3 regions of the Peribacillus sp. S4 genome follow, and region 2 is predicted to be linked to each of the others. Evidence: riboswitches for the same ligand, from Rfam matches in the RefSeq annotation. Region 2 holds a riboswitch; each other region holds the start of a gene.
What was found. Region 2 has a riboswitch for cyclic di-AMP ahead of ACJ9PY_RS04610 (APC family permease). Riboswitches for the same ligand answer to the same signal wherever they lie in the genome.

Region 1: it holds a riboswitch for cyclic di-AMP, as region 2 does, so the genes downstream of both, ACJ9PY_RS01410 (cation:dicarboxylate symporter family transporter) here and ACJ9PY_RS04610 (APC family permease) in region 2, are expected to answer to the same signal.
Region 3: it holds a riboswitch for cyclic di-AMP, as region 2 does, so the genes downstream of both, ACJ9PY_RS23210 (TrkH family potassium uptake protein) here and ACJ9PY_RS04610 (APC family permease) in region 2, are expected to answer to the same signal.

The regions. Positions count from the first base shown of each region.
Region 1 is NZ_CP175708.1:268,316-272,607, reverse strand. It holds gene ACJ9PY_RS01415 (hypothetical protein) at 1-149, opposite strand, end outside; gene ACJ9PY_RS01410 (cation:dicarboxylate symporter family transporter) at 720-1,979, opposite strand; cyclic di-AMP (ydaO/yuaA leader) riboswitch at 2,151-2,298, opposite strand; gene ACJ9PY_RS01405 (efflux RND transporter periplasmic adaptor subunit) at 2,498-3,757, opposite strand; gene ACJ9PY_RS01400 (hypothetical protein) at 3,772-4,292, opposite strand, start outside.
Region 2 is NZ_CP175708.1:955,151-959,442, reverse strand. It holds gene ACJ9PY_RS04610 (APC family permease) at 1-1,731, opposite strand, end outside; cyclic di-AMP (ydaO/yuaA leader) riboswitch at 1,870-2,016, opposite strand; gene ACJ9PY_RS04605 (GtrA family protein) at 2,368-2,823, opposite strand; gene ACJ9PY_RS04600 (glycosyltransferase family 2 protein) at 2,783-3,805, opposite strand; gene ACJ9PY_RS04595 (DUF6044 family protein) at 3,821-4,292, opposite strand, start outside.
Region 3 is NZ_CP175708.1:4,858,931-4,863,222, reverse strand. It holds gene ACJ9PY_RS23220 (STAS domain-containing protein) at 1-56, shown strand, start outside; gene ACJ9PY_RS23215 (potassium channel family protein) at 177-833, opposite strand; gene ACJ9PY_RS23210 (TrkH family potassium uptake protein) at 857-2,188, opposite strand; cyclic di-AMP (ydaO/yuaA leader) riboswitch at 2,342-2,484, opposite strand; gene ACJ9PY_RS23205 (hypothetical protein) at 2,814-3,005, shown strand; gene ACJ9PY_RS23200 (TetR/AcrR family transcriptional regulator) at 3,410-4,009, opposite strand; gene ACJ9PY_RS23195 (ABC transporter ATP-binding protein) at 4,128-4,292, shown strand, end outside.

The DNA.
Region 1 (4,292 bases), 690 kb from region 2:
CCATCGAATTGATGTTTCAATAATAAGATCGAATCCAAGGTATACGGAAGCGAATTGACGAATTCACGAAAATTGAGTCCATTAAAAAGGACAAAGCGTTCGGAAGCCTGCATATACATGTATAAGATATCATTACTTTCATTCTTCATAACCTGACCCCCTCCGAGCTCTCAATCAATAATGTTATTTTATCAAACTTTTGGAGTTTCACGTAAGTTATATAACCCCAATATTAATCATCATCATCTGCATCAGGTAAATAACATGAATCAAAATCCATATTAACCAATAGGAAAAAATATAGGATTCGAAGAATGGATCATATATGGTTTTATCACTCATTCACTCATTTCATAGGGCCGCTTCCCTTTTTGCTGATGCTTCCCCAACTCAAAATGACCGACATTAGCTTTGAAACAAATTAACGTATTTTAAAGCCGGAAGGTAGTTTCATTTCACAACACATGACCTTCTGGGCCGAGAGGAAATGATTTGGTTTTAGGGTAAACAAGATGAAAGGCTTTATGAATTTGGGGGCATTTTGACATCCGGGAAGACGCGTCAAGAAGGTAGTTTCCTCCATAAAACAATTCAACTTGAAGTGCTTGAGTATCTCTAAGGAAGCGGAGTTTACAGTCATCGAGAAATAAGAAAGCGCTATCTCATTCAAAAAATAAATAAAAAAATCCAGAGTGACATTTCACTCTGGATTTTTTATATTAAGAAACTTGCTCTAACTCTTTTTTGGAAGGAGGGTTGAATTGACCTTCCCATTTAGAGATGACGATTGCCGCAAGTGAATTACCGATAACGTTTACCACTGTACGTCCCATATCAAGAATACGGTCGATACCGGCAATAAATGCTAGACCTTCAATAGGAATACCGACAGTTCCCAATGTCGCTAAAAGCACTACGAAAGATACACCTGGTACACCCGCAATCCCCTTGGACGTGATCATTAACACTAGCATCAGCGTAATTTGCTCATACGCGCTTAAATCGATTCCGTACATTTGAGCGATGAAGATAGCTGCTAACGCTTGGTATAATGTAGAACCATCAAGGTTAAAGGAGTATCCAGTCGGAATAACAAATGTAGCAATATGTTTTGGACATCCCGCTTTCTCCATTTTTTCCATGAGTTTCGGAAGAACCGCTTCTGAACTTGCAGTAGAGAAAGCAAGAATCAATTCTTCTTTTAGAAGTTTAATCAGCGTAAAGATATTGAATCCGACAAATTTCGCAATAAGACCAAGAATGACTATTACAAAGAAAATCATTGTTCCGTATACAGAAAGCGCTAACTTTCCTAGCGGAATTAAAGATTCCAAACCGAACTTGGAGATCGTCACACCGATTAGTGCAAATACACCGATAGGAGCGAATTTCATGACCATGTTAGTTAGGTAGAACATTCCTTCAGCTGTACCTTGGAAGAAGCGGAATACTGGTTTACCCTTTTCACCGATGGCTGCAATACTAAGCCCAAACAACACGGAGAAGAAAATGATCGCTAGCATATCGCCTTGTACCATAGCTTGGACTGGATTGGATGGTACAATGTGAACGAGTGTATCCACGAACGATTCATGCTGCTTAGTTTCTGCTGTATCAACATACGTAGAAATATCAGTTTGTTCCAGCTTATCCATATTCACACCAGCACCAGGCTGGATGATATTCGCTGAAATTAAACCAACAGCAATCGCTATCATAGTTACGACAACAAAGTATGATAATGATTTAGCACCTAGTTTACCTACCGCTTTCAAATCACCTACACCAGCAACTGCAACGATAAGGCTTGAAACGATGATCGGCACTACAATCATTTTAATCATTCGTAGGAAAATGTCTCCGAATGGCTGTAAAAAGTTTTGGGCCGTCTCATTACCATAAAAAATGGCACCAACGATAATCCCTAGAATTAAACCAATGAAAATTTGGCTAGCTAAACTTAGTTTGAATTTCTTCATTTACTTTCCTCACCTTCCATAAAGTCTTTGATGCAAAAACATTTTTGTCTCGGTAAGGGAAACAAGATACTAATAAAAGAAAGTAATTTTTCTTTTTTGAAAAACTCTGTCTTTACGCCGAAAAAAAAGACACTTCATGTGTCGATTTCTTATAGGCGTGAATATTCACACATGTTCCCTTGAAGACGCTGACGAGGTTAGCTGTCGGGTTAGGATTGGAAACACAAAAAGCCCTTTCATTTCTGAATTCACCCCTAGCGGATAAAATCCACATAAATGGGTCCCCCGTTCTTGGAATAAGATTAAGCGAGTTAACTTATAATAAAATATTATACTAAAAATGATAATCTGTAAATATTTATTCGCATCCGTTCTAGAAAAAGGTCTTTAAATATGTCTGAATATTCTGTATTAATAGCTACTCTATCTATAATTACGCTTCCCGATTTTTAATCACTTAAGTTATATTGATATAATTAATAAATAATTTGTCATCACCTCTCTTGTGAAAAAAGCGGTTATTTTTCCAGAATGCCAAGTAACAGGTATCTTACTTTTTCCCTAGAGGTGAATTTTTTATAAGTTCTAGCTTTCACTTTTTCAAATTGAATCGGGGTAATAAAATAAGAATGGTTCTTCACTGCCACATTCGGCTTCAGGAGGATGACGTCACCTACAGATGGTCCCTTTATGATTTCCTGCTTCCCTTCAGCCTTAAGACCTTTTGTAATGTAATGTTTATCCACATGGCCTTTATTCGTCAACTTGTAAATATATGGATGCTTTTGGTATTGTACCGCCTCTATCGGTATAGAGGGTACACCGGCTTTCTCATTGGTTATTACAGTAAGATTCACTTTCGATCCCACCAACAAAGGTTCCGTTTCTTCGCCTTCCGGTTCGATTAAAGCCTGAAATGGAAATCTGTTATCTTTTTTTAATGATGGCTCTTCTGCGGGATAGGAATGGATACGGCCTATCGTCCCTTTCAATGCCTTTTTTGAATCAGAGGAACTTGCTTTTATAGTCATGCCCACTTCAGCCTTTTTCATTTCCTCTCCGGAGAAATACCCTTCAATTGCCATATTTGTAGAAACGATGGATATAATGGGATTATCAAGGTTTTTATTGATATTTTTAACGACACCATCAGCCTCGCTCGTCGTCACAATTGCACTGGACTGCTCCTCAATCGAACTTAATTTAGCGTCAAGCATTTTCACTTTTTCATCCAACCTGTTTTTTTCTAGTTCCTGCTTGTACATTTCTTGCTCAATGTTACTTTTAATAAGATCTGAAGAGCTTGTCGTTATATCAATATTCAAGTTTTTCTCCACCGATTCATCAATTGCCGCTTCAGGTTCACTGGTCAAGTTCCCCTGATAAGACCTCAACTTCCCTATGTATTCCTCAATCCCTGCCCTTTCCCCCTCAGCTGCCGTTTTCTCCGCTTCCAAACTCGCTTTAAGCGCATCAAGTTCGGTCGCCGTATACTCAAACAACGAGGAGCCAGCCGTAACCGAATCGCCTTCTTTTACAAGGAATTTCTTAAAATCATTTTTCTTGGCATCAAAATAGATATCATACTCTTCTACTGGTTTAATTACCCCATTTGTTTGAATAGTATCCGTAATTGTATCTTTTTTTACCTTAGTCCAGTTTTCAACGAAAACCGTCCGTTCCACTTTGCTTTCTTTTTTTTCAATAAGGTATAAGTTAACGGTTATTAACACTATCGACGCAATGGAGACCGCCGCTATTTTCCAGTTACCGCTCATTCATTTCACCCGCTTTATACAAATACGCCTACTTGGATGTATCCTAAAAAGGCTTTAACAAACCATGTGGCCAAATAGAATAGAACAATCATTAAAAGGACCAAATAATTATTACGTTCTGTAAATTCCTTCAAATAAAAATATTGCAGAGCAATAATGAGAAATTGAAAAATGGTAATTTCACTGAAAAAGTGAATGAAATAATCACTTCTGAGAAAATACTGACTGATGATCCCCAATGAAAAAGGATTGGCATCGCTGCCTATATCCATTAAAACGAATAAGGGAATCAATAATGTTTTTTCCACTAATTGCAGGCCAAAAAGAATCATTTGAACGATAACTAATTTTATATAGGGGATATCAGTAACGATCCAAAAGAATAGAGCTGCTAAAAATATGTATATGGAAGGGTGGATTATTCCTGTTATTATATTGCCGCTCAAAATCAGCAACTTTGCTGCTTCGAATTCATTGGCGCTCATCTTCGTGATTTCTTTGGAGAATGATTCTGAACCAATGCCAAAATATCCCC
Region 2 (4,292 bases):
ATTGTGCCAGCCCTTCTTCGGAATGAATTGGGGGATTATTACCGTAACTTTATAGTTGGATTCACTAGCCTTATGTTCTACTGTGTCCACAAATTTAGTTAGTGGCTGAATGATACTTCTGTAATACGAATTCAGTGTAACGAGCCTTACATCCGGCTGCCATTTTTTCCATTTTTCTTCGAATTTCTTTTCATCTTCTCTTTCAAAAGCGACATAAACGGCAATGACCTGATGTGCAGATAGAGATTTTGCATAATTTAAAGAGTTCTCAACCACATGAGTTATACCGGCCACAGGTACGATAATGATATTTCCTTCAATTGGCAAGATCGGCTCACAAGTTGTAATCCTTAGTTGGTCTCCAACTGCTTCATAATGCTTTCTAATTCGATGAAAAATTAAAATGATGATAGGTAAAAAAATCAAAACAGGCCAAACCTGAATAAATTTGGTTAAAAAGAATATCATCGTGACGATAAAGCTAATTATGGCACCAATTGAATTAATGGTTAATTTCATCATCCAGCCTTTTGGCTTTTCGCGAATCCATTTAACAATCATCCCGGTCTGGGATAACGTAAATGGGATGAATACACCAACCGCATAAAGCGGAATGAGATTTTCCGTATGTCCTTCAACTGCGACTATCAAGATGATGGATGCAAGTCCAAGTATGATAATTCCATTGGAATACCCTAAACGGTCCCCTCTGATCGTAAACGCCCTTGGTATGAATTTATCCTTCGCCAGATTTACCGCAAGCAAAGGGAAAGCCGAATATCCAGTATTTGCCGCAAGTATCAAGATCAATGCAGTTGTACCTTGAATGAAGAAATACATGAAATTCCGTCCAAAGATCTCTTCAGCAATCTGGGAGACGACCGTTACCTCTGCGCTAGGAACAATGCTTAAATAATAGGCTAAGTATACGATTCCCGAAAACAAAACAGCTAGTAAGGAACCCATCGCTATTAATGTTTTCGCAGCATTATTCGGTGCTGGATCTTTAAAGTTCGGGATTGCATTTGAAATCGCTTCGACTCCTGTCAATGCGGAGCTTCCTGATGCAAATGCTCTTAGCAGTATAAATAAACTGATGCCTGCTACCGGAGTCCCGATTGATGCATGCAATTCCGGTGAGACTCCTCCCGTCAGAATTTTGTAAATTCCAACCCCAATCAAGATGAACAAGGCTAAAACGAATAGGTACACCGGATAGGCCAAGACAGATGCCGATTCCGTAACCCCCCTAAGGTTCAAGATAGTAAGTAGGATGACGAAAATAATGGCTATGAGGACATTATAATCATGCAGGCCGGGAAAAGCGGACGTGATGGCATCCGTACCAGCGGAAACACTTACCGCGACAGTTAATATATAATCGACCAATAAGGATCCTCCAGCTATCAACCCTGGATTGACACCTAAATTGTTTTTTGAAACCACATAGGCTCCCCCGCCATGTGGATAAGCGAAAATGATTTGTCTGTAGGACAAAATCAAAGCGGTTAACAGGATCAATACTCCAATCGCGATAGGGATTGAATACCAGAATGCCGCAGCACCGACCGTGATCAGGACAATCAATATTTGCTCCGGCCCATATGCAACCGAAGACAATGCATCTGAAGATAATATCGCCAACGCCTTTGTTTTGTTAAGCTTTTGTTCACCAAGTGCATTTGATTTTAAAGGTCTCCCAATCAAGAACCTCTTTATAGAAGATAACATCAAGAATTCACCACCATGTAATTTATAAGTTTATATTTCCCAGCTGTCTAAAAAAAACGAGACTAAATAGAAAAATGCCTACAAGTCATAGCTAAATAGACCTGTAGACATCAATTTTTTTTGTCTAACAAGCTCCACCTTCCTTCTCATATAACGCTTACGAGGTTAGCTGTCGGATTCGGACCTAAGAGTAGCCCTACCTTATAAAGGATTCACCCCTTGGATTGTTAAAGACAATCCCAATAACGGGTCCCCCGCACCATAAGGTTTAAGCGATTTAGAAATATGAAACTGTTGATTATCATACTCCCGTGAAATGGAAAAGTAAATGAAAATTTTGCACAGAAATAGAATTATTATTTATAAGCGAGGTTTTATTCTTGACTTATATAACAAAAGTCATGCAAACACATGATTCGATGGTAGGAAAGAAGGAAAGTAAACGTCTGAAAGGAAGATATTCAAGAAGACAATGAACAAAAGATAGATTCCCCAAAAGGAAAAATGAAGTAACGTGGTGGATTAAGTAAAACAGATCTGCCCCAGCTTGGATAGTCATAAAATCAGAATTTCGCTTTCCGATTCCATTTTTAATTCCCGTCCATTCGGGGGCATTATTCCACTGATCTACGCCAATTAGTTCCTTCCTTCTTGAATTGGCCTCAAATTGCTTTTTTTAAAGACAAAGTATTTCTGGCCAAGATAGTTAAGCACTGTATAAAAGATTGTTCCTATCAGAACAGCCAAATTTTGTTGTATGGATAAATGAACGGTTCCTTCCAGTGATTCTGCAATGGCTTGGCCTATAGAATAAGCGGCGGAATAACAAATCAGGATGACGCAAAAGAAACGGGCAACTCCTCGCCGCCATTCTATATCGCTTTTAAAGGTAAAAGTCCTGTTCAAAAGAAAACTCGTTACAGCTCCCGTACCATTGCCGATAAAGGTGGAGATCCAGTAAGATAATTCAAGAGCATTCATGAGAAAAAGCATGATGGAAAGTCCAACCGCTGTATTGACTATTCCAACCAATAAAAAGCGGATAAAGGAGTTAGTTTGTTTTAGATAGTTTTTCAATACTGTTCCGTTCATTGTCTAGTTGCTCCCGTTTTTTTAAATCGAGCGGATTAAATAGATCAAGATCAACAATATATTTAGGCCGGCGTTTGGATTCATTATAGATTTTTCCGATATACTCCCCAATCAACCCGACAGCAATCAACTGTAGTCCACCGATCAACCATATGGAGGTGATCAATGAGGTCCAGCCAGTTTCGGTCTGCCCATAAAATTTCAACCATAAAAAGTAAGACCCAAAGAGTAAGCTAATGAAAAAGGAAAGACATCCTAGCCATAATACAAGCCGGATCGGTGTAACTGAAAAGGAAGTAATGCCATCAAGTGCAAAAGCAACCATCTTCTTAAATGGATATTTCGTTTCCCCGGCCAATCTTTCTTTACGGTCATAATAAACAGAGTCCGTCTTAAACCCAATGAGCGGTACAATCCCCCGTAAAAAAAGATTCGTTTCATCAAAGCGTTCCAACTCCATGATCGCCCTCTTGCTCATTAGCCGGAAATCGGCATGATTATAGACAAGGTTAACCCCCATCTTGTTCATCAATTTATAAAAACCTGTTGCAGATGTTCGTTTAAAGAATGAATCAAGGTCCCTTTTCTGGCGGACACCATATACGATTTCACATCCTTCATTGAATTTACGAATGAATTCCGGGATGACTTGAATATCATCCTGTAAATCTGCATCAATGGAAATCACACAATCTGAGGCTTCCTTGGCTGTAAACAACCCAGCCAGAAGTGCATTTTGATGTCCAGCATTCCGGGAAAGCTTTAGCCCGCGAACATATTCATTATTAATCGTTTCTTTGTAAATGATCTTCCAAGTTTGATCCTTGCTCCCATCATCGACAAACAAAATTTTACTTTGACCGGAAACAACGTTTTCATCGACCAACCCCCTCATCAATCCACAAAGCTGGGAAATGGTTTCCTGCAAAACGCCTTCTTCGTTATAACAAGGTACAACAATCGTTACAATCGGTGAATTCATTCTATTCCCCCCTTTTCACATGACTCTGTATAAATGAATTTTCCATACGCTTCCTTTTTTAGTGAAAACCCTATCCAGCACCAATCCGTTTTCCTTCGCGTTGTTGATTGGGATGGCAGAAAATATATACGTTCCGCCTAATCCTTTAAACGCATCCATGTTGAGGTCCAAATTTTTCAGCTCTTTCTTCGAGCCTTTCTTGAACATATAATGCTTCCCAAGCTCATCGGTAAATAGGTAACAACGTCCTCCCCATTCATCAAAATAGATTCTGATGTTTTTATTCTTAGCCAATTCGTTTTCAATTATTTGACGAAATTGATGTTTGTAAGAAAGCGGATAAAAATTGTTATAGCTATCGAGCGTGTAAAATCCATTATATTGAGCGATTGCGGGATGCAGCCCAATGCTGGCAACACGATATTCTTCTTGTGGACGGTCAATATGATCTTTTATTTCCTGAAAAAGGCTTTCTGAATAGAACTCT
Region 3 (4,292 bases), 1.7 Mb from region 2:
TTGATAAAGTGACGATAAAGTCCACTCTTGCCCAAGCGATCAGTACGATAAAATAATACATACATACCCTGGGCTCGGGCATGTTCGTTATAAATTTCATCGAGAAGACCTCCATATGGCGGTCTTCTCGTATGTATTAGCCTTCAAAAGGAGCAAGAGCTGGAACCTGCCGGATTTTATTCAATATTGGCAAAGACGGCCAGATCTTCTTTATTGCCAACCACTAAAAGCATATCCTTTTCATGGATATCCTGATCCGGTGACGGTGCTATGATAATTTCTCCATTACTCACGATGGCAATGACGCTGATATTATATTTTGCCCGTAAATCAAGCTCCCTGAGGCTTTTTCCCTTCATGCTCATGGGGAGGATGATTTCCTCGATATTGTATTCTTTAGAAAGCTCGATATAGTTCAGCATGTTAGGGGAAAGGAGCTGGTTCGCGACCCGTTCCCCCATATCCCTCTCAGGATAGATGACCCAGTCGGCACCGACTTTTGTCAGCACCTGACCGTGATTTTTATTAAGTGCCTTGGCAATGACCTTTTTGATCCCAAGCTCTTTTAAAAGCAAGGTAGTTAAAATGCTCGATTGCATGTCATTTCCGATGGCTACGATGACACAATCGAAATTACGGATTCCGATTGCTTTCAATGTCTCTTCTTCGGTCGTATCCGCCATGATTGCATGGGTAACGTTCAGTTCCGCATTCTCGACTCTTTCCTCGTTCACATCAATACCCAAAACCTCTTGGCCTGCCGTATATAATCTATGGGCCACACTGGTTCCGAATCTGCCTAAACCTATCACGGCATATTGTCGTTTTCCCATCATTTACACTCCTTCATTCATTATTAACCAATCATGATTTTCCCTTTTGGACGTCGGAACGGATCTGGCTTGCGCCTCATGGCGATAGCAAAGGCCAAAGTCAAAGGGCCGACACGGCCTGCAAACATCGTGAAAATGATGAGCATCCGGCCAACCGGTGATAATTCCGGGGTCAAACCCATTGAAAGTCCCACGGTGGCGAATGCTGAAGTGGCTTCGAACAAAATCATCAAGAAATCAGTTCCGCTTTCAGTGATGGTCAGCAGAATGGAGATGATGGAAACCATGAATACACCAATGAACGTAACGGATAATGCTTTAAAAATCGTTTCACTCACGATGCGGTGACGGAACAAGACCACATCACCCTTACCTTTGATCTGTGACCAAACCGTTCCTACAAGCGTCGCCAATGTCGTCGTTTTAATCCCGCCGCCAGTCGATCCGGGTGATGCCCCAACGAACATCAAGAAAATGATGAGCAGTAATGTAGGCTGAGTTAAATCAGGGATATTCAGCGTGTTGGAGCCTGCCGTCCGTGGTGATACCGATTGAAATAAGGACGACAGCATTTTACCCATGAAAGATAAAGGCTGCAATGTCTTAGCGTTACCGAACTCGAATAAAAAGATTAAAATTGCACCTGTGATTGTAAGGATCAAGCTAGTCATCAGAACCACCTTCGTATGTACGGATAAACGATGGGTGTCACGATATTCGTATAGTTCATTCATCACGATAAAGCCTATCCCGCCAAACGTGATGAGGAAGGCGACGGTAAGGGTTACGAATGGATCCGATACATAAGGGGTCAAACTCCTGAATTCCCCCATTAAATCAAAGCCGGCATTATTGAAATTCGAGACGGAATGAAAAACCCCGTAATAGATCGCTTTGCCGGTTGGCATGTCAAAAGAAAAGCGAATCGATAAGATAAGGGCACCCACACCTTCAATGATGGACGTGAAAATTAACAGCCGTTTCACTAATCTGACTACACCCGCCATGGATAGATTATTTAAGGACTCCTGCAAGAGTAACCTGCCTTTTAAGGAAATCTTTTTGCCTAGAAGGAAAAAGAAAAACGTCGCAAATGACATGAATCCTAAGCCGCCTATCTGAATCAGTGTTAAGATAACCAACTCACCAAAAGTGGTGAAAGTCGATCCCGTATCCACTACGACCAGCCCTGTTACACATGTAGCGGAAGTCGAGGTGAATAAAGCATCCAGAAAAGAAAGGCCATGGCCATTTTCGGTGGAAACCGGCAGGGTCAATAAATAGGCCCCGATAAGTATCAGGATGGCAAAGCCGAGTACAAGTATTTTTGGCGGATCCAATAAATTTTTTGTCATTCTCAAATGATCATCCCTACTGTATGACTTTTAATCAACAATCTGCTTTTCGAATCTTTTTAAAGGCATAATAAAAAGACCTGCGAAATCATCGAATAGCTGTATTGCCACTAATAGCGAGCAAAAAAAAGCTTCCGAAATAGGCGGTCTTAAGACCTCCTTCGCTTTAGCCGACGAAGTTAGCTGACGGGTAGGATGGCGAAAGAGCTGATCTCATCCCTTCTGCAAGGCAGAATTAACCCCAAATGATTGGGTCCTCCGTACTCATTTACCATGAGTTTTGGCCGAAATGCATTAAATTGATAAACGTATTCTACTCCCATCATTTAGCAGTTGTAAACCCCTAAATCGTAAAAAAATATTTCTTTAATAAAACTGAAAATTTACGTTTTATTTACATTAAAAAAACGTATTGACAAATATTAGTTAGCACATTATGATAGGTTCGATTAATCCAATTATGATAACCGGCATCGATGTACTTTATTCAATAATTTCAAGCAGAACATGCTATTGCCAATCAAAATTTGTAATAGATATATTATGTTTCTTTTGTAAAAGATAAAGGGAAAAGCAGTACATTATTAGTTAAATTCAATACATTTTATTAAAAAGGCGGGCAATTATGGAGAAGACGTTCAATAGATATGTTATTAATGCTACAGGCAAGGGTGGCCAAACATATTTAACACAGTGCCAGGATAAAGATGCACTAAGGAAATGGATAGCCGATCATGAGGATCAAATCATCATGAATGAATTAAGGATAACAGATAAGAAAAAGAATCCGTTTTTAAAACTGTTTTCCCCAAGGTAAATCAACTGATTCCAACATTCATAGCGGTATTCAATTATTATAATCCCTGTGTTCTATCCAGGAACGGTGAGCGAAAAATCCATATCTTGTTTTGCTTTTAAACTCATTATATTTAATGAGTTTTTTTGCGTTATTTACAGTATTGAACCATCAATGTTAAAATTTAGTAATTACTAATGTGGACGTAGAGAAGAGAAAAGTAAAATGAAATGACCACTTTCCGAGAGCAGCCGAGGATTGTTGGGTATGTATGGGGGGCATCGCAAATTGGTCTCGTTCCTTGGGGACGAGGTTTTTTATGTATGGTCAAAGGGGGAGAAGCGATGACATTAAGAAATGCATTGGTATCCTGGAAATACCCTTCCATTCTTTTGTGCGGAATAGGTATCTCCAACTAAAATCGTTCATTGGATGAATGTGCGCAATTGGCTGATGAAGTTCAAGATTTTAAAATGGATTTTTGCCATTTCTTCCGCCGTTTGTTCCTCACAGTTCTCCAGCCACTCAGTAATCACCCCTAAAATCGCCGATGTCAGGAAGGCGTGCATATACATGCGGAATGCTTCATCTTTAGCTGCAGGATGCAGGCTGATCAAACGTTCCAACAGTACTTCACCGAAAACCCGTTTTATTTTTTTCGCAAAAGAAGGGTCTCCCTGATCACCAAGAATGGCCCTTAATGCGTGAGCATGTTCACTGATGAATTGAAAAATCGCTATGAAAGGCGGATAAAGTTGCTGTTGATTAAGAGCCAAAAAAGCCTCTTTAGGCAAAATGGCAGTAATGCGGGTTTGAAGTTCATGTAACAATTCCTGCTGTAAGTGATCCATCAATTCATATTTATCTGTGTAGTGCAAATAGAATGTGCCCCGATTAATATTGGCACGCTCTGCGATTTTCTTCACGGATACATGTGAGAACCCCTCTGCTTCAATAAGTGCTATAAAATGATGTTGTATCTGCTTTTTCGTCTTTTGTACCATATCCTCATGAATCGATGCCATGGAATGTCTCCTTCACTGAACATTTTTCCAAATGTGTTGATTGTATTAGACCGAATGCTACCTTAGAATGATGATACACTCAACACCGTGTCAATTAAAGAGGGAGGATGTGTGTGCAATGAAAAATGCGATTTCCATTGATGGAATTGCTAAGGGTTTTCAGCAGAAGAAGGTCATTCAGCCAATGAGCCTGAATATTGAAAAAAGCGGAATTTTTGGTTTGCTAGGTCCATCCGGATGCGGAAAGACGACCTTGATTAAAATGATTGTCGGATTAATTAAA